3 regions of the Bacillus luti genome follow, and region 3 is predicted to be linked to each of the others. Evidence: riboswitches for the same ligand, from Rfam matches in the RefSeq annotation. Region 3 holds a riboswitch; each other region holds the start of a gene.
The links. A riboswitch is a leader RNA that binds a small molecule or an ion and turns the genes downstream of it on or off. The one in region 3 is predicted to bind S-adenosylmethionine.
Positions count from the first base shown of each region.

Region 1: it holds a riboswitch for S-adenosylmethionine, as region 3 does, so the genes downstream of both, EUC40_RS18860 (YezD family protein) here and metK (methionine adenosyltransferase) in region 3, are expected to answer to the same signal.
Region 2: it holds a riboswitch for S-adenosylmethionine, as region 3 does, so the genes downstream of both, EUC40_RS02020 (methionine ABC transporter ATP-binding protein) here and metK (methionine adenosyltransferase) in region 3, are expected to answer to the same signal.

Region 1 covers NZ_CP040336.1:3,720,145-3,726,365, reverse strand. Annotated here, with positions in the region: gene EUC40_RS18870 (DUF3888 domain-containing protein) at 185-580, shown strand; lysine riboswitch at 670-851, shown strand; gene lysA (diaminopimelate decarboxylase) at 1,032-2,348, shown strand; SAM riboswitch class I at 2,465-2,573, shown strand; gene EUC40_RS18860 (YezD family protein) at 2,646-2,789, shown strand; gene EUC40_RS18855 (phosphoadenylyl-sulfate reductase) at 2,876-3,577, shown strand; gene sat (sulfate adenylyltransferase) at 3,616-4,752, shown strand; gene cysC (adenylyl-sulfate kinase) at 4,765-5,364, shown strand; gene EUC40_RS18840 (nitrite/sulfite reductase) at 5,523-6,221, shown strand, end outside.
Region 2 covers NZ_CP040336.1:403,169-409,389, forward strand. Annotated here, with positions in the region: gene EUC40_RS01990 (hypothetical protein) at 1-472, shown strand, start outside; gene EUC40_RS01995 (arsenate reductase family protein) at 973-1,338, shown strand; gene gcvH (glycine cleavage system protein GcvH) at 1,380-1,763, shown strand; gene EUC40_RS02005 (toprim domain-containing protein) at 2,448-2,792, shown strand; gene EUC40_RS02010 (thioredoxin family protein) at 2,796-3,104, shown strand; gene EUC40_RS02015 (hypothetical protein) at 3,257-3,601, shown strand; SAM riboswitch class I at 3,727-3,834, shown strand; gene EUC40_RS02020 (methionine ABC transporter ATP-binding protein) at 4,014-5,039, shown strand; gene EUC40_RS02025 (methionine ABC transporter permease) at 5,032-5,697, shown strand; gene metQ (methionine ABC transporter substrate-binding lipoprotein MetQ) at 5,721-6,221, shown strand, end outside.
Region 3 covers NZ_CP040336.1:604,822-611,042, reverse strand. Annotated here, with positions in the region: gene EUC40_RS03180 (molybdenum cofactor guanylyltransferase) at 1-298, opposite strand, end outside; gene EUC40_RS03175 (MogA/MoaB family molybdenum cofactor biosynthesis protein) at 295-804, opposite strand; gene EUC40_RS03170 (hypothetical protein) at 907-1,122, shown strand; gene EUC40_RS03165 (hypothetical protein) at 1,138-1,317, shown strand; gene EUC40_RS03160 (hypothetical protein) at 1,324-1,503, shown strand; gene metK (methionine adenosyltransferase) at 1,545-2,744, opposite strand; SAM riboswitch class I at 2,914-3,035, opposite strand; gene pckA (phosphoenolpyruvate carboxykinase (ATP)) at 3,264-4,850, shown strand; gene EUC40_RS03145 (hypothetical protein) at 5,152-5,349, shown strand; gene EUC40_RS03140 (ATP synthase subunit I) at 5,463-5,846, opposite strand; gene EUC40_RS03135 (hypothetical protein) at 6,130-6,221, shown strand, end outside.

The sequences.
Region 1 (6,221 bases), 2.1 Mb from region 3:
ACGAACAGTCCTTTGTTATTATGATTATTATACTATGAGTATCATTATACGAAAATAAAAGAGAGTTGTGGACTTTTTTATAATAATTGAGTAGAAAAAGAGCGATGGGAGACAATAAAATGGAATTTCTTTGTATGATAATGATCGTGCGCAGAAAGAATCACGTAATAATACGGAGGTTATAATGCGAAAATTATTATATTTTATTGCATGCAGTAGTTGTATACTTTTTGCTTCACCGAGTGTTTCTGTAGCCCAATATGATGCACCCCTTATGGAAGATGCACTTTATTCTGTTTTATTTCCAAAAATAAATAAAGCAATTGAAAAACAATATGGGAGTTTGAAGCCTTATCAATGTCCTAAAATTATTAGTTTAAAAAAAGTGTATAGTGGTACATATTTATTTCAAGCGGTTATTGAAGTGACGAAGTATGAACACGTTGGTGGGAAAATTGTGCCGCCATTTGAAAAAGTAACGATCACATTTAATAACGAAGAAGGCGAATGGGAAGTGACAAAGATCATGATAAAGCGCTTACCAAATGATACAAAACTAAACTGTAAAAAAACAATATAAAAAATTGTTTGACAAATAAAATGGTCCTTTGGTATTGTTAATAGCAACAATTAGATGTTTGAAAATTAAATAGACTTACCTCATCTACTCTCAAAGGTAGAGGCCGCGATAGGAAAGAGTAAGCTATGGGAGATTTAATGGAATCTGTGATCATAGGTTGAAAGGGACTATTGCCGAAATATAAGAATAACCATCTTATTCATATATTGGGACTGCATTGAATAAATGTAGTACTGTCATAAGATTTATTTTATGGAGAGCTATTTGGAGATGTTGATGCGGTTTCTTATTTTGAGGAGATAACAACTCGTTTATTTTTTCAATATATATTTTTCCTAATAAGAAACGCGTGTGAACATTGTTCCGCGCGTTTTTTGTCTATCTAAAAGCGTGCTGCAATGAATAGAAGATTGGGGTTATGAGTTTTAGAGGAAATAAGGGAGGAATTCAAATGTATTTACACGGCACGAGCCGAATCAATGGGCAAGGACACTTAGAAATTGGAGGGTGCGATACGACGCAGCTAGCAAAACAATACGGAACACCACTTTATGTATACGATGAAGAGTCAATTCGAGGGAAGTGCCGCGCGTTTCATCGTGCTTTTAAAGAAAGTGGTTTCTCTTATCAAGTAGCGTATGCAAGCAAGGCGTTCTTGTGCATGGAGATGTGCCGAGTAGCTCGTGAAGAAAATATGTCGTTAGATGTTGTTTCTGGAGGGGAATTATATACTGCGCTTCAAGCAGGGTTTCCGGCATCGCGCATTCATTTTCACGGCAATAATAAAACAGAAGAAGAGATTGTGATGGCTCTTCAGGCGAATATTGGTTGTTTTGTAGTCGATAATTTTTTAGAATTAGAAATTTTGCATGATTTAGCAGTGCAACATGGGAAATTTGTGAACATATTAATTCGTGTAACGCCTGGAGTAGAGGCGCACACACATGAATATATTACAACAGGCCAAGAGGATTCAAAATTTGGATTTGGTGTTTCAAATGGTCAAGCGATGCAGGCAATTGAGCTTGCTTTACAAAAATCAAATTATAATGTGCTAGGTATTCATTCCCATATCGGATCACAAATATTTGAAACAGCTGGTTTTGTTCGAGCAATTGAAGTTCTTCGCCAATTTTTAGTAGAAGTGAGAGAGCAAACAAACTATGTAGTAAAGGTGTTAAATGTAGGCGGAGGGTTCGGAATACGCTACACAGATTCGGATACGCCATTAACACTTGAGACATATGTGCGAGCTGTAACGAGTGCAGTGAGAGAACAATTTACAGTATGTAACTATCCATTGCCAGAAATTTGGGTTGAACCAGGTCGTAGTATTGTAGGTGATGCTGGAACGACAATTTATACAGTCGGATCGGTGAAAGATATTCCTGGCATAAGAAAATATGTTTCGGTAGATGGTGGAATGACGGATAATTTAAGACCTGCCTTATATAACGCTCGTTATGAAGCAATGTTAGCGAATCGAGGGAATGATGCGAATGAGGAACTCGTTTCGATTGCTGGGAAATGTTGTGAGAGTGGAGATATGCTGATTTGGGATATTCATTTACCAAAAGTCGCTTCTTCCGATTTACTAGCAATTTCTTGTACAGGAGCATATGGCTATTCGATGGCGAATAATTATAATCGAATTCGGAGACCAGCTGTCGTCTTTGCGAAAGGTGGAACATCGCAAATTGTAGTGGAACGCGAAACATATGAAAATATTATTGGGAACGATCGCATACGTATTAAAGAACTTGTTTAAATAGAGAAAAGGAGTTGTTCGGATGGGCAATTCCTTTTTTGTAAAATAAAATAATTAAAATATATCGGAAAACTAGGATTGAAAAAAATCAGAATTGTGATAAAATACAAATACAAAGCTTATCAAGAGAAGCGGAGGGAACTGGCCCGAAGAAGCTCGGCAACCTGCTTATAGAAAGCAAGGTGCTAAATCCAGCAAAATGGAATCCATTTTGAAAGATAAGGTAAAATATATTACCGAACAGTCTTTTCGAAATGGGAAAGATTTTTTTTATGAATAAAAAGGGGGGCTGTTCGCGTGAGTGTACGGGAACATTTTGATGAAGTATCGGAGAAGATTCAAGCGATGCTTGCTGATATGAAATATGGTTCAATTACAATTGTTGTGCAAGATGGAAAAGTCATTCAGTTAGAGAAAAGTGAAAAAGTACGTTTAAAGTAAAAAGCGCTGACTAGAAAAACTAGAGGCGGTTTTAACCTATTGTATTAGGTTAAAACCGTCTTTTTGCTTTTACAGGGGGAAAAAACATGTTGACGTATGAAACGTGGGCTGAAAATGGTGTTTCATTTTCAGAAGAAGATGAAACAAAAGGCGCGCTATCTGTATTAAGTTGGGCTTATAAAGAATATAAAGAAGAAATCGTATACGCATGTAGCTTTGGAGTGGAAGGTATGGTACTACTGCATCTTATAAACCAAGTAAATCCATCTGCTAAAGTTGTATTTTTGGATACAAATGTTCATTTTCAAGAAACGTATGAATTAATTCAAAAAGTGCGGGAACGATTTCCTTCATTAAACATTATAGAAAAACAGCCAGAACTTACACTTGATGAACAAGCAAAGTTGCATGGTGACAGGCTATGGGAAAGCAATCCGAATCTTTGTTGTAAAATTAGGAAAATTTTACCTTTAGAAAAAGCGTTAGCAAATGAAAAGGCGTGGATATCAGGTTTAAGAAGGGAACAATCAGAAACTCGCAAACATACAAACTTTATAAATCAAGATCGTCGTTTTCAATCTATTAAGATTTGTCCACTTATTCATTGGACATGGAAAGAAGTGTGGCGATATGTATACAAACATAGTTTGCCGTATAACCCATTACATGATGTTGGCTATCCAAGTATTGGGTGTGAGAAGTGTACGTTACCTGTAGATGGTGGCGATTCAAGAGATGGTAGATGGGCTGGAAAACTGAAAACAGAATGTGGTCTTCATGATCAATAAGATGAATTGAAAAATAAAGCTAAGAGAGGATATAGAAAATGAGTACAAGAAACGAATTAGTAAACCGTATAGATGAGACATACGACGTATCACAAATTGAAAAAGAAATTAAATTAGACAACGTTGCGTTAAGTGATTTAGAGCTACTAGCGACAGGTGGATATAGCCCACTGACAGGTTTCTTAGGTAAGAATGATTATGATTCGGTCGTAGAAACTCTTCGTTTAGCAAATGGGAGCATATGGAGTATACCAATTACATTGCCGGTAACAGAAGGTGTAGCAGAGAGGCTGGAAGTTGGAGAGGAAGTAAAGCTTGTTAACGATGGGAAAATATATGGTGTCATTCAAATAGAAGATATTTTTGTACCAGATAAAGAAAAAGAAGCGTTACTTGTATATAAAACGACGGATGAGGCTCATCCAGGAGTGAAAAAATTATATGAACGACCAAACGTTTACGTTGGAGGAGCTATTATTCTTACAAAACGCTTTGAAAATAATCAATTTCCTTCTTATCATTTAGATCCAATTGAAACGCGAGAAGAATTTAAAAAGCGTGGTTGGAAAACAGTAGTTGGGTTTCAAACGAGAAACCCGGTACATCGCGCTCATGAATATATTCAAAAGTCTGCTCTTGAAATTGTAGATGGTCTCTTTTTGAATCCGCTTGTTGGGGAAACGAAATCAGATGATATTCCTGCTGATGTAAGGATGGAAAGCTATGAAGTATTACTTCAAAACTATTATCCGAAAAATCGTGTCTTTTTAGGTGTGTTTCCTGCGGCGATGCGTTACGCAGGGCCAAGAGAGGCGATATTTCATGCATTAGTAAGAAAGAATTTTGGATGTACCCACTTTATTGTAGGGCGTGATCATGCCGGGGTAGGAGATTATTATGGAACATATGAAGCGCAAGAGATTTTTACAAACTTTACAGTGGAAGAGTTAGGGATTACACCGCTATTTTTTGAACATAGCTTTTACTGCGGGAAATGTGAAGCAATGGCTTCAACGAAAACATGCCCGCACGGAAAAGAGGATCATGTCATTTTATCCGGTACGAAAGTAAGGGAGCTATTAAGAAACGGTGAGATTCCGCCAAGTACATTTAGTCGTAAAGAAGTAGTGGAAGTGCTAATTAAAGGTTTGAAAAAAGGTGTAGTAACAAAATAGGGAGAGAAAGAGATGAATACAAATATTACTTGGCATACAGCCTCTGTTTCAAAAGATGAGAGAAGAGTGAAAAGTGGTCATCATAGTTTTGTAATTTGGTTTACGGGTTTATCAGCTTCGGGTAAATCTACAGTAGCGAATGCGGTTGCTCGTAAACTATTTGAAAAGAATATCGGAAACTATGTGCTAGATGGGGATAATATACGCCACGGTTTAAATAATGATTTAGGGTTTTCTGAAAGTGATCGTACAGAGAATATTCGTCGTATCGGTGAAGTTTCTAAACTATTCGTAGATCAAGGAACGATTGTTCTTACAGCATTCATTTCACCATTTCGAGTAGACCGAAAACAAGTTAGAGATCTATTAGCGGCGGATGAATTTATTGAAGTGTTTGTGAAGTGTCCGATTGAAGAGTGTGAAAAACGTGATCCGAAAGGTCTTTATAAAAAGGCAAGAAAAGGTGATATTAAACAGTTTACTGGTGTTGATTCACCATATGAGGAGCCAGAACGAGCAGAATTAATTGTAGAAACACATAAGTATTCTATTGAAGAATGTGCAGAACAAATTGTGAAGTATTTACAAGAGCGTAGTTTTATCCCGCACTAACGGGCTGTAAAACACCTACCTCAAAATTCGGCTTGGGCAAAGAAGTTAGGTGGGAGCCCTGCCGTCTGTAAATGCCTGATTGGTTAAGGCTAATACTCAGTGGGAGATGAACACAATCCTCACTGATTAAAGATTCACTTTATATAGGGGGATTAAAAATGAGTTATGAAAAAGTATGGGCTAACAATGAAAAATTAAATCAGACTGAGAAGAATAAATTAGAAAAAGATGGATTGGAAATCTTTAATGACATTCCTTACTATGCGGAGAATGGATTCGAATCTATTCCGAAAGAAGAGTGGGACGCATTTAAATGGGCAGGATTGTATTTGCAGCGTCCGAAAGAAGCTGGATACTTTATGATGCGTGTAAATATTCCTTCTGGGATTATTACAAATGCGCAGGCAGAAGCGCTTGCTTCTATCGCTGAGGACTATGGACGTGATGTAATCGATATTACGACAAGACAGGCGATTCAGTTTCATTGGTTAGAGATTCAGCAAATTCCAGATATTTTTAAAAGGTTAGCGAGAGTTGGATTATCTTCAGCAGGGGCGTGTGGTGATATAACGCGTAATATTACAGGAAATCCACTTGCGGGAATTGATGCAAATGAACTGTTTGATACAACAGGTATTGTAAAAGAGGTATATGACTACTTTCAACATAATGAAGAGTTTTCTAACTTACCACGTAAATTTAAAATGTCCATTAGTTCTAACATTTATAATTCAGCAAATGCGGAGATTAACTGTGTGGCATTTACACCTGCTACGAAAGAAATAAATGGTGAGAAAAAAGTTGGTTTTCATATAAAAGTAGGCGGAGGATTATCAGCTCGTCCATATTTAGCGGAA
Region 2 (6,221 bases), 200 kb from region 3:
GTGTGCCAAAGATAATGAAGGAGAGAAATTAGAATATAACGGGAGAGCACTCGTAATTGGAGTTGTTGGCGAAAAGCCGAAAGATACGTTTAGGAATGTAAAGTTTGAGAAAATAAAGCTAGAGGAACTGGAAAAGAAATCTAAGGAAGTGGACGGTTTTCTAATAATGAAAGATCACTTTCAAGAAGCCTCAACAGAGCAGTATAAAAATGTGTTTTCATCGCTAAAGAAACCAGTGTTTTTTATTGGTTTACAAGATAAATCATATTCAATTTTTATTACAAAAAATATAGAATATGACAGTGCACGAAAAGATGTAAATGCTATGTATACGCAAGGCTTTGCAAATATCGGAAGTGGTGAAGGGCAACAATGGGCAGTTGGTTTATCAAATGGTGGAAATACAGAAGAAAGTATTCATAATATGTATATCGTAGTATTTCAAACAATTGCAGATTATTTAAGTCGATGATGAAGGAGCCTGTCAAAGGGCCCTTTTTTATTTTTAATCAAACGTTTGTTTAAGGTGTATGTTCGGTAAGAAAGAATCAGTACATATCAAAGGAAAAGAAGAAAAATAAGGAATTAATCAAACGTTTGTTTAAGATGTATGTTCGGTAGGGAGGCATCAATGCAGCTGAAAGGAAACGAAGAAAAAATAGGGAGTTAATCAAACGTTTGTTTAAGATGTATGTTCGGTAGGGAAGAATCGAGGCAGTTTAAAGTAAAAGAAGAAAAATAGGAAATTAATCAAACGTTTGTTTAAGATATGTGTTCGGTGCAGCTGGCGAGAAGAATCTAAAAAAATATATAATTTATTTTTTTCTTACAAATGGCGGAAAAATAAGAAAAATTCGCAGGATTATTAAAATTTATCACGAAATAAGTAAAAGTTTAGCGAATAATCGTTTGAAATAATAAAACGTTTTCTATATGATAAAGGTAAAGGTTAGTAAAAAAGTAGGTGAATTTATGACAGTAACATTTTATTCATATCCAAAGTGTGGCACATGTCAAAAGGCAAAGAAATGGTTTGAGGCAAACGATGTAGCATATGAGATGATTCATATTGTTGAAAATCCACCGTCAAAAGAAGATTTACGTAATTTACATGAAAAAAGTGAGTTACCATTAAAAAAATTCTTTAATACAAGTGGAATGCGTTACCGCGAACTTGGTCTGAAAGATAAGTTAAAAGATGCAAGTGAAGACGAAATGTACGAACTTTTAGCATCTGATGGCATGTTGATTAAACGTCCAATCGTAACAGATGGAACGAGTGTAACACTTGGTTTTAACGAAGAGCAGTTTGAAAGTGTGTGGAAAAAGTACCAATAAGGTATTTTTACATAATTAATACATTCACTGGAGGTACAGTCATGAGCATTCCAAATAATTTACGTTACTCTGAAGAACACGAATGGGTAAAAACTGAAGGTAATGAAGTTGTTATCGGTATTACTCACTTTGCACAAGGTGAGTTAGGCGATATCGTATTCGTTGAACTTCCTGAAGTAGGTGCAACAATCCAAGCTGACGAGCCATTCGGAAGCGTAGAATCTGTTAAAACAGTTTCTGAGTTATACGCACCTGTAAGCGGTAAAGTTGTAGCAGTAAACGAAGAATTAAGTGACCAACCAGAACTTGTTAACGAATCTCCATACGAGGGTGCATGGATGGTTAAAGTTGAACTTTCTGATGCAAGCCAAGTTGAGAAGTTATTAACTGCAGAAAAATATGCAGAAATGACAAACCAAGACTAATTATAGTCGACTGAAGGACAGCCTTTGTGCTGTCCTTTTTTATTTTGTGTAAAATAATGAACGTAGAATCATATACTAATTATCGTGTAGGAGAACGCTTTTTATTGTCCAGCTCCACCTCCTAGCCCTTCATGTCTAAGAACCTTCCGCACGAGAAGACAAAAAGCGTCTTCTGTGCGAAAGAACCTTAGCCAACAGGGCTAAACAGTCGGTTCCGCTTTTCGTTATTGTCCAGCTTCAGCGGCTAGATTGTTCGGTGGCTTCGCTTTTTCCTGCAAGGCAAAAAGCGCCTTTACGTCAGAAGCTCCATCCCCCTCACAATCTGAACGAGCCGCTTGCGCTTTTCATTGTCCAGCTTCACCTCCTAGCCCTTCATGTCTAAGAACCTTCCGCACGAGAAGACAAAAAGCGTCTTCTGTGCGAAAGAACCTTAGCCAATAGGGCTAAACAGTCGGTTCCGCTTTTCGTTATGATCCAGCTCCAGCGGCTAGAACATTCGGTCATTTCACTCCTTCACTTGAGGCAAAAAGCGCCTCTAGTTCAGTAGTTCCAATGCCCTCTTGTTCTGAGTAAGCCGCTTGCGCTTTTCTTTTGCAAAAATAAACAGGAAACAACATGAAAATAACGAATATACTATATACTAAGTTAAAGGTTGTATAGTATATGGTGATCGGGTGATGACATATGATTTATGTAGAAAAGGTCATTATTGTAGAAGGTACATCAGATAGAAGAAAGATTGAATCTATTATTCGTGAACCGGTGGAAATTGTTTGTACAAATGGTACAATTGGTTTGTCGAAAATGGATGAGCTCGTTGATCAGTTTTTTGATAAGGAAGTGTATGTGCTAGTGGATGCTGATGATGCTGGAGAAAAGTTAAGGAAACAATTTCGAAAAGAATTTCCGCAAGCAGAGCATATTTATATCGATCGCTCATACCGAGAAGTGGCAACTGCGCCGTCTTCACACTTAGCAAATGTATTATGGGGAGCTGACATTGACGTCTATACAGAATATTTACGGTAAGGAATGATAGAAGTGATTGACTGGACAGGAGCCGAGGCTACAGCCCTAATAGAGAACGAAGAAAAAACAGTGTTATATGTATATACTCCGATGTGTGGAACATGCCAATTAGCAAAAAAGATGTTAACGATTGTTGAGATGACAATTGAGGATCTGAAAATTGGAATGTTAGATTTGAATTTTGCTCCGCATTTAGCGAAAGAGTATGGAATCGAAAGTGTACCGTGTTTACTTGTTTTTGAAAATGGGACACTCATGAAGAAGATATATGCATTTCATTCGGTTGAATATTTATATACGGAATTAAAGTAGGCGGCAAAGTTTTTGCCGCCTCGACATATTTCTTGGGAAATATGTCGAGATGCAGGGTAGGTACAGTATTTGTCGAGCGAAAATAACAGGATTGCTCTTTAGTGAGAGGGAATGGTATGTAATAGAAAGTGATATGAAGGATGTGATTTAGGGTGAAATTATATTCTTTGCTGCAATCATTTGTAAATTACGCTAACGGTCAATACCATTTAGAACCACTTCTAAGACAAGGAGAAAGAATTGTTAATTTCCGTTTTGGAGATGAATGTTGCTCGTTACAAATTTCAAGAGATTATATAGAGCTGTTGCAAGAGGAAAGAGGAACAGAACAAATCGTGTGTGTAGATGAAGAAGGTGTAGAACAACTAGTGAACGGAAATACACGATTACAAATGTTAATGAATGATGGACGTGTACATTATTCTGGGACGTATCGAACGATGCTATTAGTCGAGTCGATGTTTCATATATGTAAACCGATGTCAGTAGGTGCTTAAAATTCTGAAGTTTCATTTTTTATGAAAATTTCTGTTGACATGGTGTGTGGATATTGATACAATTCAATTCATAAAATATAGACAATTTCATAAATTACAAATCAGACGAAAATTTAATCTGATTTCTCTTATCAAGAGAGGTGGAGGGACTGTGCCCTGTGAAGCCCGGCAACCGTCAACTTATGTTGAAATGGTGCCAATTCCTGCAAAGCAAATGCTTTGAGAGATGAGAGAGAGGGATAATGTTGTTATATACGCATATAAACCTTTCTGCTTCTCTAAAGCAGAAAGGTTTTTTTATTGTTTGAATGTGGAGGACATTCAAATAATAAAAGTAATGATAACGGTGGACTACACGCATCAAAAATAAAAAATTGCGGAGTCGATCCAAACAAAATAGGGGTGATACACCATGATTTTATTAGAGAATGTAAAGAAAATATATAAAGCAAAAAGCGGTGATGTCACTGCTGTAGATAATGCCAATTTAAAAATAGATAAAGGTGAAATATTTGGTGTTATCGGATATAGTGGCGCTGGAAAAAGTTCTTTAATTAGATTATTCAATCAGTTGGAGAAACCAACTTCTGGCCAAATTACAATTGCAAATCGTGTCATTTCAGCAATTACAGGAAGCGAACTTCGTAAGGCAAGGCAAGAAATCGGAATGATTTTTCAGCACTTCAACTTACTTTGGTCACGAACTGTACGTGAAAATATTGCATTTCCACTTGAGATTGCAGGCGTCGATAAGGAAAAGAGAAGAAAACGTGTTGATGAGCTAATTCACCTTGTTGGATTAGAAGGAAGAGGAGACGCGTACCCATCTCAGTTAAGTGGTGGACAAAAGCAACGCGTTGGTATTGCGAGAGCATTGGCTAACAATCCACAAGTACTTTTATGTGATGAAGCGACGTCAGCTCTTGATCCAGAAACGACAGATCAAATTTTAGATTTACTATTAGATATTAATAAGCGTCTCGGTTTAACAATTGTACTCATTACACATGAGATGCATGTAATTCGAAAGATTTGTAATCGCGTTGCGGTAATGGAGAGAGGAAAGATTGTAGAAACGGGTCCAGTACTTGACGTATTCCGTAATCCGCAGCAGGACATTACGAAACGATTTGTACAACAGTTAACGGATTCTGAAGATACAAATGAGACGATTGAAAGTTTAATTGAAAAATATCCAGATGGAAAAGTAATCCGCTTGCAGTTTATCGGCGAGGCTGTAGAAAGACCGGTACTTCAAAGATTAATGCAGCGCAGTGATATAGAAGTAAGCATTTTGCAGGGAAATATCGCACAAACGAATAACGGCTCTTACGGTAGTTTAGTCGTTCATTTAAATGGTGAGGAAACAGCGATCCAGCAAGCGATAGAAGGAATTCATCAAGATCAAGTAGAGCTGGAGGTGATTGCACATGGATAAGTTACTCACAAATGTTGATTGGAATCAAATGTTAGAAGCAACTGGTGAAACGTTATATATGACGGCAATCGCAGCTCTTGCTACATTTATTTTAGGACTTATTTTAGGATTGTTACTTTTCATGACAGCGAAAGATAATTTATGGGAAAACAAATCGATTAATACGGTGATTGGAGCGTTCGTAAACATATTCCGTTCTATACCGTTCATCATTTTAATTATTTTATTAATCCCATTCACGAAAATCCTTCTTGGAACAATTCTTGGAGCGAGTGCAGCGTTGCCAGCTTTAATCATCGGAGCGGCACCATTCTATGCACGAATGGTTGAAATTGCACTTCGTGAAATTGATAAAGGTGTAATTGAAGCTTCAAAAGCGATGGGAGCAAAAACAAGCACAATTATTTTAAAAGTATTGATTCCAGAATCATTACCAGCATTAGTATCTGGTATTACGGTAACGACAATTGCTTTAGTAGGCTATACAGCAATGGCAGGAGTTGTTGGTGCTGGTGGCCTTGGAACACTTGCTTATTTAGAAGGATTCCAACGAGGAAATAACGACGTAACAATCGTTGCGACAATTTGTGTATTACTAGTTGTATTTTTCATTCAGTGGATTGGTGATCGTGTAACGACTCGAATAGATAAACGATAATAAAAAACGGGAGGATGTTTCAAATGAAAAAATTATTACTTACAGCACTTATTTCAACTTCTATTTTTGGGTTAGCTGCCTGCGGGGGGAAAGATAAAGACGAAAAGAAACTAGTAGTGGGGGCTTCTAACGTACCGCACGCTGAAATTTTAGAAAAGGCAAAACCGTTACTTGAGAAAAAAGGAATTGAATTAGAAGTGAAAAAATTCCAAGATTACGTGTTGCCAAATAAAGCGTTAGCGGATAAGGAGTTAGACGCTAACTATTTCCAGCACATTCCGTATTTAGAAAAAGAAATTAAAGATAAAAAATATGATTTTGAAGTAGCAGGAAAAATTCATTTAGAACCAATTGGCGTATATTCTCAAAAATATAAAAGCTTAAAAGAGCTTCCAGACGGAGCGACAATTATTATGAGTAACTCAGTTGCTGACCATGGACGTGGTTTAGCAATTTTACAAAAAGAAGGCATTTTAAAAATTAAAGACGGAGTAGATCCAGTTAAAGCAACTCCAAAAGATATT
Region 3 (6,221 bases):
CGCAAGGCATAATAGCATACCAATCTGCTTCTATATATTCCATTCCTGATACAATTCCAGCAAGTGGGCCGTTTCCTTTATAATGCGGAATATCTTCTATAACAGGAACTTGTATGAGTTGCTCTACTCGCTCTTTTATATCGGAGTGACTAATGACTACAACTTCTTGCACCGCAGTTGTCATCACTTTCAAAATATGCTCAACAAAAGTACTCCCACCCCAGCTCGCTAGCGCTTTCGGTTCACCGAATCTACTCGACATACCGCCCGCTAATACAATTCCAGCCCACTTACTCATTGGCGATGCAGCTCAAATGTAATATGACCTAATTCCGGTAAAATTAATTTATTCATCGCAAGGCGAACGGCTCCGCTAGATCCCGGCATTGAAAAGACTACTTTACGCCCAATTGTACCGCCAATTGCTCTACTTAACATTGCGCTGCTTCCGATATCTTCTAAATAACTAATCATGCGGAACAACTCACCAAATCCGACAATTTCTTTATCTAATAGAACTGATACCGCTTCAATTGTGACATCACGCTTCGTAATACCAGTACCGCCATTCGTTAATACAACATCTACATCTTCCTTATGATAGCCAGCTAACACTGCTTGCTGAATGCTTTCTTTATCATCTTTTACAATTTCATAAGAAGTCACTGTATGTCCTGCTTCTTTTAACAATTCATGTAATAGTTGTCCGCTCTTATCTGTCTCTTCTGTACGTGTATCGGAAATCGTTACGATCTTGCAGCGCACTTCTTTTGGCGCTTGTTTTTTATGCTCGGTTACGCTCATTTTTCATCTTTCCTTTCATTTAACTTTGTAAAATTATGTATAAATTAAAGAATTCAATATGATACAATATAAGTATATTTATCCATATAAAGGAGTTTTTTTATGTTTTATAACATAAAACGATATGTACCTATTATACCATTCCTTATTATTTTATCCGTGTTTCAATGCATCGCTTACGGATTTGATATAAACTTTTTAAAATTGTATGTGCTTATGCCGGATGGTGGTATTCGTTACTATTTGACTAGCACATTAATTCCTCTCGTACTTGCCTATATATTAGATTTTATTTTTATACGTTCTATCTCTAAATAAGGAGGTCTACATACTATGGAAATTTATAAAAAATTAACAACAACATTCATCCTCTTATTTATCGCTTCCATCACCGTCGGTTTTTCTCTAAAAGGGGCAATCCCATCCGCTACATTAGTGAGCATTATATTCGCAACGCTATTTTTACTATGCAGTGCTTTTTGCGCCGGAAAAGCACGCCAACTGAAAGGTTGATTTTCTATGTTCCGTAAGAAACCAATCCTTTGTAAATCATGTCAAAAAGAAATACAAACGTATGAAAAAGCATGGATTCATATGCCCTTTCCGGCAAGCGGAATGACAAATATGAAAAAGTATATTGAACTAGAAGGAGAAGTACATTGTCATTCATGTATTCAAATAATAAGTAAAATAAAATAAAAAAAGCTTTGCGCTCACCGCGCAAAGCTTTTTTTCATATATTATAGACCAGCTTGCTCTTTTAAAGCTGCAGCTTTGTCTGTACGTTCCCATGTTAGATCTACATCAGTACGTCCGAAGTGGCCGTAAGCTGCTGTTTGTTTGTAAATTGGGCGACGTAAGTCTAGCATTTTAATAATACCAGCTGGGCGAAGATCGAAGTTGTTACGAACTAGTTCTACTAATACGTCTTCAGATACTTTACCAGTGCCGAATGTATCAACTGAAATTGATACTGGTTGTGCTACACCGATTGCGTATGCAAGTTGTACTTCTGCTTTGTCAGCAAGACCAGCTGCTACGATGTTTTTCGCAACATAACGAGCTGCATATGCTGCTGAACGGTCAACTTTCGTTGCATCTTTACCAGAGAATGCACCGCCACCGTGGCGAGCGTATCCACCGTAAGTATCAACGATGATTTTACGTCCTGTTAAACCAGCATCACCTTGTGGTCCACCAATTACGAAGCGGCCAGTTGGGTTAATGAAGAATTTCGTTTCTCCATCCATTAATTCTGCTGGAACTACAGCTTTAATTACATGCTCTTTTAAATCGCGATCGATTTCTTCCCATGTAACATCTGGATGATGCTGTGTAGAAATTACGATTGTATCTACACGTACAGGTTTACCATTTTCATCATACTCAACTGTAACTTGCGTTTTTCCATCCGGACGTAGGTATGATAATGTATCATCTTTACGTACTTCAGTTAAACGGCGAGCTAATTTGTGAGCAAGCGAGATTGGAAGTGGCATTAACTCTTGTGTCTCATTACATGCGAAACCAAACATTAAACCTTGGTCTCCTGCACCAATTGCCTCAATCTCAGCGTCAGTCATTTGACCTTCGCGTGCTTCTAGCGCTTGGTCAACACCCATAGCGATGTCAGCAGATTGCTCATCGATAGATGTTAAAACTGCACAAGTTTCTGCATCGAATCCGTATTTTGCGCGTGTGTAACCAATGCCTTGAATTGTTTCACGAACGATTTTCGGAATGTCTACGTAAGTAGAAGTCGTAATTTCCCCCGCTACCAATACTAAACCAGTTGTTACAGTTGTTTCACAAGCTACACGTGCATTTGCGTCTTTTGATAAGATCGCATCTAAAATTGAATCAGAAATTTGGTCACAAATTTTATCTGGATGTCCTTCAGTTACAGACTCAGATGTGAACAGATGACGTTTTTTTGTCATGTGGTAAACCTCCCTACAGTAATTGTATATATTGTACGGAACTCATCCTTAATTTGCCACAAACTGCGACATACATTTATTCTCCCACACAAGCATACAGAAAAACCTTTCCCACTTTACATAGAGGAAAGGTTTAATTTGCTACTTGCATACTGCTTTTTGCCCTTCGCTCTTATCGTTCGAGACCTGTAGCCTCGCACAGGTTTTAGCACCTATTCACCTGTATTTACCAATACAGATGAGGTTGCTGGGCTTCATCGGGCCTGTCCCTCCGCCAGCTCGGGATAAGAGAGTATCCGTCCCAACCTATACTAAAGAAATGATATTCATTTGTCAATTAATATTCACATTTTCCTGAAAGTTTTTCTCAATAGAGAGAGAATGGAATATTAATAAGGAATTAATACATTCACACAAACAAAAATAAAGAAATAGTATACATTATTTATATAATTGTGTTATACTATTGATGGGGATTACGAGAAATATTTCATTAAATGAAAAGGATGGTATATAAATATGAGTACTGTGAATGTCCAAATTGGTTTACATGAATTATTGAACGGAAGCAATGCACAGATTCAACTAAGTGTTCCGCAATTAGTGGAAAAAGTATTAATGCGAAATGAAGGGAAATTAACTTCGACTGGTGCCGTTTCTGCTTCAACTGGAAAATATACAGGACGTTCTCCTAAAGATAAATTTATTGTGAAAGAAGCATCGGTTGCTGACAAAATTGCTTGGGGAGCTGTGAACCAACCGATTTCTGAAGAACATTTTAATAAATTATATACAAAAGTATTAGAATACTTAAAAGAAAAAGAAGAGTTATTCATCTTCAAAGGATTTGCAGGCGCTGATCGCAACTATCGCCTACCAATTCAAGTTGTTAACGAATACGCATGGCATAATTTGTTCGTACACCAATTATTTATTCGTCCAACTGAAGAAGAATTAACAACTCATGAATCAGAATTTACAATTGTTTCTGCGCCGAACTTCAAAGCAGACCCAGCAATTGACGGCACAAATTCTGAAGCATTCATTATGGTTTCATTCGAAAAACGTATCGTACTGATCGGTGGTACAGAATACGCTGGAGAAATGAAAAAATCAATTTTCTCTATTATGAACTTCTTACTACCTGAACAAGATATCCTTTCTATGCATTGCTCTGCAAACGTAGGTGAAGAAGGCGACGTGGCACTATTCTTCGGATTATCTGGAACAGGTAAAACAACATTGTCTGCTGATCCAAACCGTAAATTAATCGGTGACGACGAGCATGGATGGTCTGATAACGGTGTATTCAATATTGAAGGCGGTTGCTATGCGAAATGCGTAAACCTTTCTCACGAGAAAGAGCCACAAATTTTTGATGCAATCAAATTTGGATCTGTTTTAGAAAACGTTATCATTAATGACCAAACGCGTATCGCAGACTACAACGATACTACTTTAACAGAAAATACACGTGCTGCATACCCTATGCATGCGATTGACAATATCGTACTGCCAAGTGTTGCAGGACATCCAAATACAATTATTTTCTTAACTGCTGATGCATCTGGCGTATTGCCTCCAATCAGTAAGTTATCAAAAGAACAAGCTATGTACCATTTCTTAAGTGGTTACACTAGTAAACTAGCAGGCACAGAGCGCGGCGTTACATCTCCGCAAGCTACATTCTCAACTTGCTTCGGTTCACCATTCTTACCACTTGATGCATCTCGCTATGCTGAAATGCTTGGTGAAAAAATCGAGAAATATGACGCAAAAGTATTCTTAGTAAACACTGGCTGGACTGGTGGCGAATACGGCGTTGGTAAGCGTATGAACTTAGGTTACACTCGTGCAATGATTCAAGCAGCATTAAGCGGCGAACTTGCGAAAACTGAAACAGCTAAACATGACATCTTCGGTCTTGAAGTTCCACTTCACGTACCAGGTGTACCTGACGAAGTGTTAATGCCTGAACAAACTTGGGCTGATAAAGCTGCTTACAAAGTAAAAGCAATCGAGCTTGCAAATGAATTCAAAGAGAACTTCAAAAAGTTCGAAAGCGTTTCTGAAGACATTATTAACTTAGGCGGTCCAATCGCTTAAATTAAAACTTTCTGTTGGAATAACCCTTTTACTCATATGAATAAGTGTTGTGTAACCGTAAAGTTTTGCGTACTCACCGACAAAACCCAATGCGACTTTACGGTTCACACACTTACATAAAAAAGAAGCTTACGTTTTTGCGTAAGCTTCTTTCTATATCTTAAAACTTTAATCTCTTCATCTGTAACTTAGCTCATAAAATCACTTACCAATACCCGAAAAATACAGAAAATTCATTTTATAATCATTCATTTTAAGTTTCCCATGCTATAATTTACATATACAGGAAAGGATGAGGCCTATGAAAAATTTTTCTCGTACAGGAAAAATTTTATTCAGTTATGGAGCAATCCAAATGTTTTGGGGACTTGTGATGCTTAACGTTAATTTATTTGAGCATACAAGTGAAACGATAAAATACATTATTCTAATTACCGGAATAATTTGTTGTATTATATCCAACTTTTTTAAAGAACCTAAGGGCCATACTAATCAGTGATTTCATGTTAACTTATTGGAAGCTGAAACCTGTATTTTATGCAAAGTTTCGCTTCCTGTTGTACATCCATCGCCGGATCCTCTATTTCATCTAAAAAGAGGCTTTTTAACTTTTTAACTCTTCGTTAATTCCTTCTCATCTTTCATACTATAGTATCCTAAATTAACAACGATTAAGAAATAACCGCCCATAATCCCTACTGCAAATGCCCACATCACCATATGGTGCTCAATTTCGTACATAATAATAGCGCCCAAAATAGCAGCGGCAAAACGATTAAACATACCGAGCGTCGGTGCTTTCGTTTTCTTTACGATACTATCTCCAAGCTTCTCAATTCGTCTCCCTAAAAGCCAAACACAATACATACTTACGATAAGTCCAATTCCTGCACCTAAAAAATGTGCTGAAAACGGTGTTACCATCCAGCCTAGCAAAAGAATACCTAATAGATAATACGATTGAATTTTAAACGACCTTAATGACATACTAATCATGCTGTTCTCCTCTTCTTCAGTAATTTTCATCTATCCAACAAAAAACTTCTTTCAAGTCCATACTACTTAAACCCATTTCACTCAAATTAAAAAACAACATAAACACAATGTTTATGTTGTTTGAATGTTTTTAGGAAATAATATTATACAAGATTTCAAACATCATATTCTCATAATTTGTGACGTTTTTCCAAACATTTTTCGTCCATTTATGAAAAAATTGATATCAATCTATGAACATACGGATATGATGTAATGAGTACACAAATAAAGGGGGCGTCTAATGATTTATTTTTTAATGGCTCTCATCCACCTCATTGTCCCTGCACTTATTGGACTTTCATTGTATTGGTACACGAAAAACCATAGTATTTT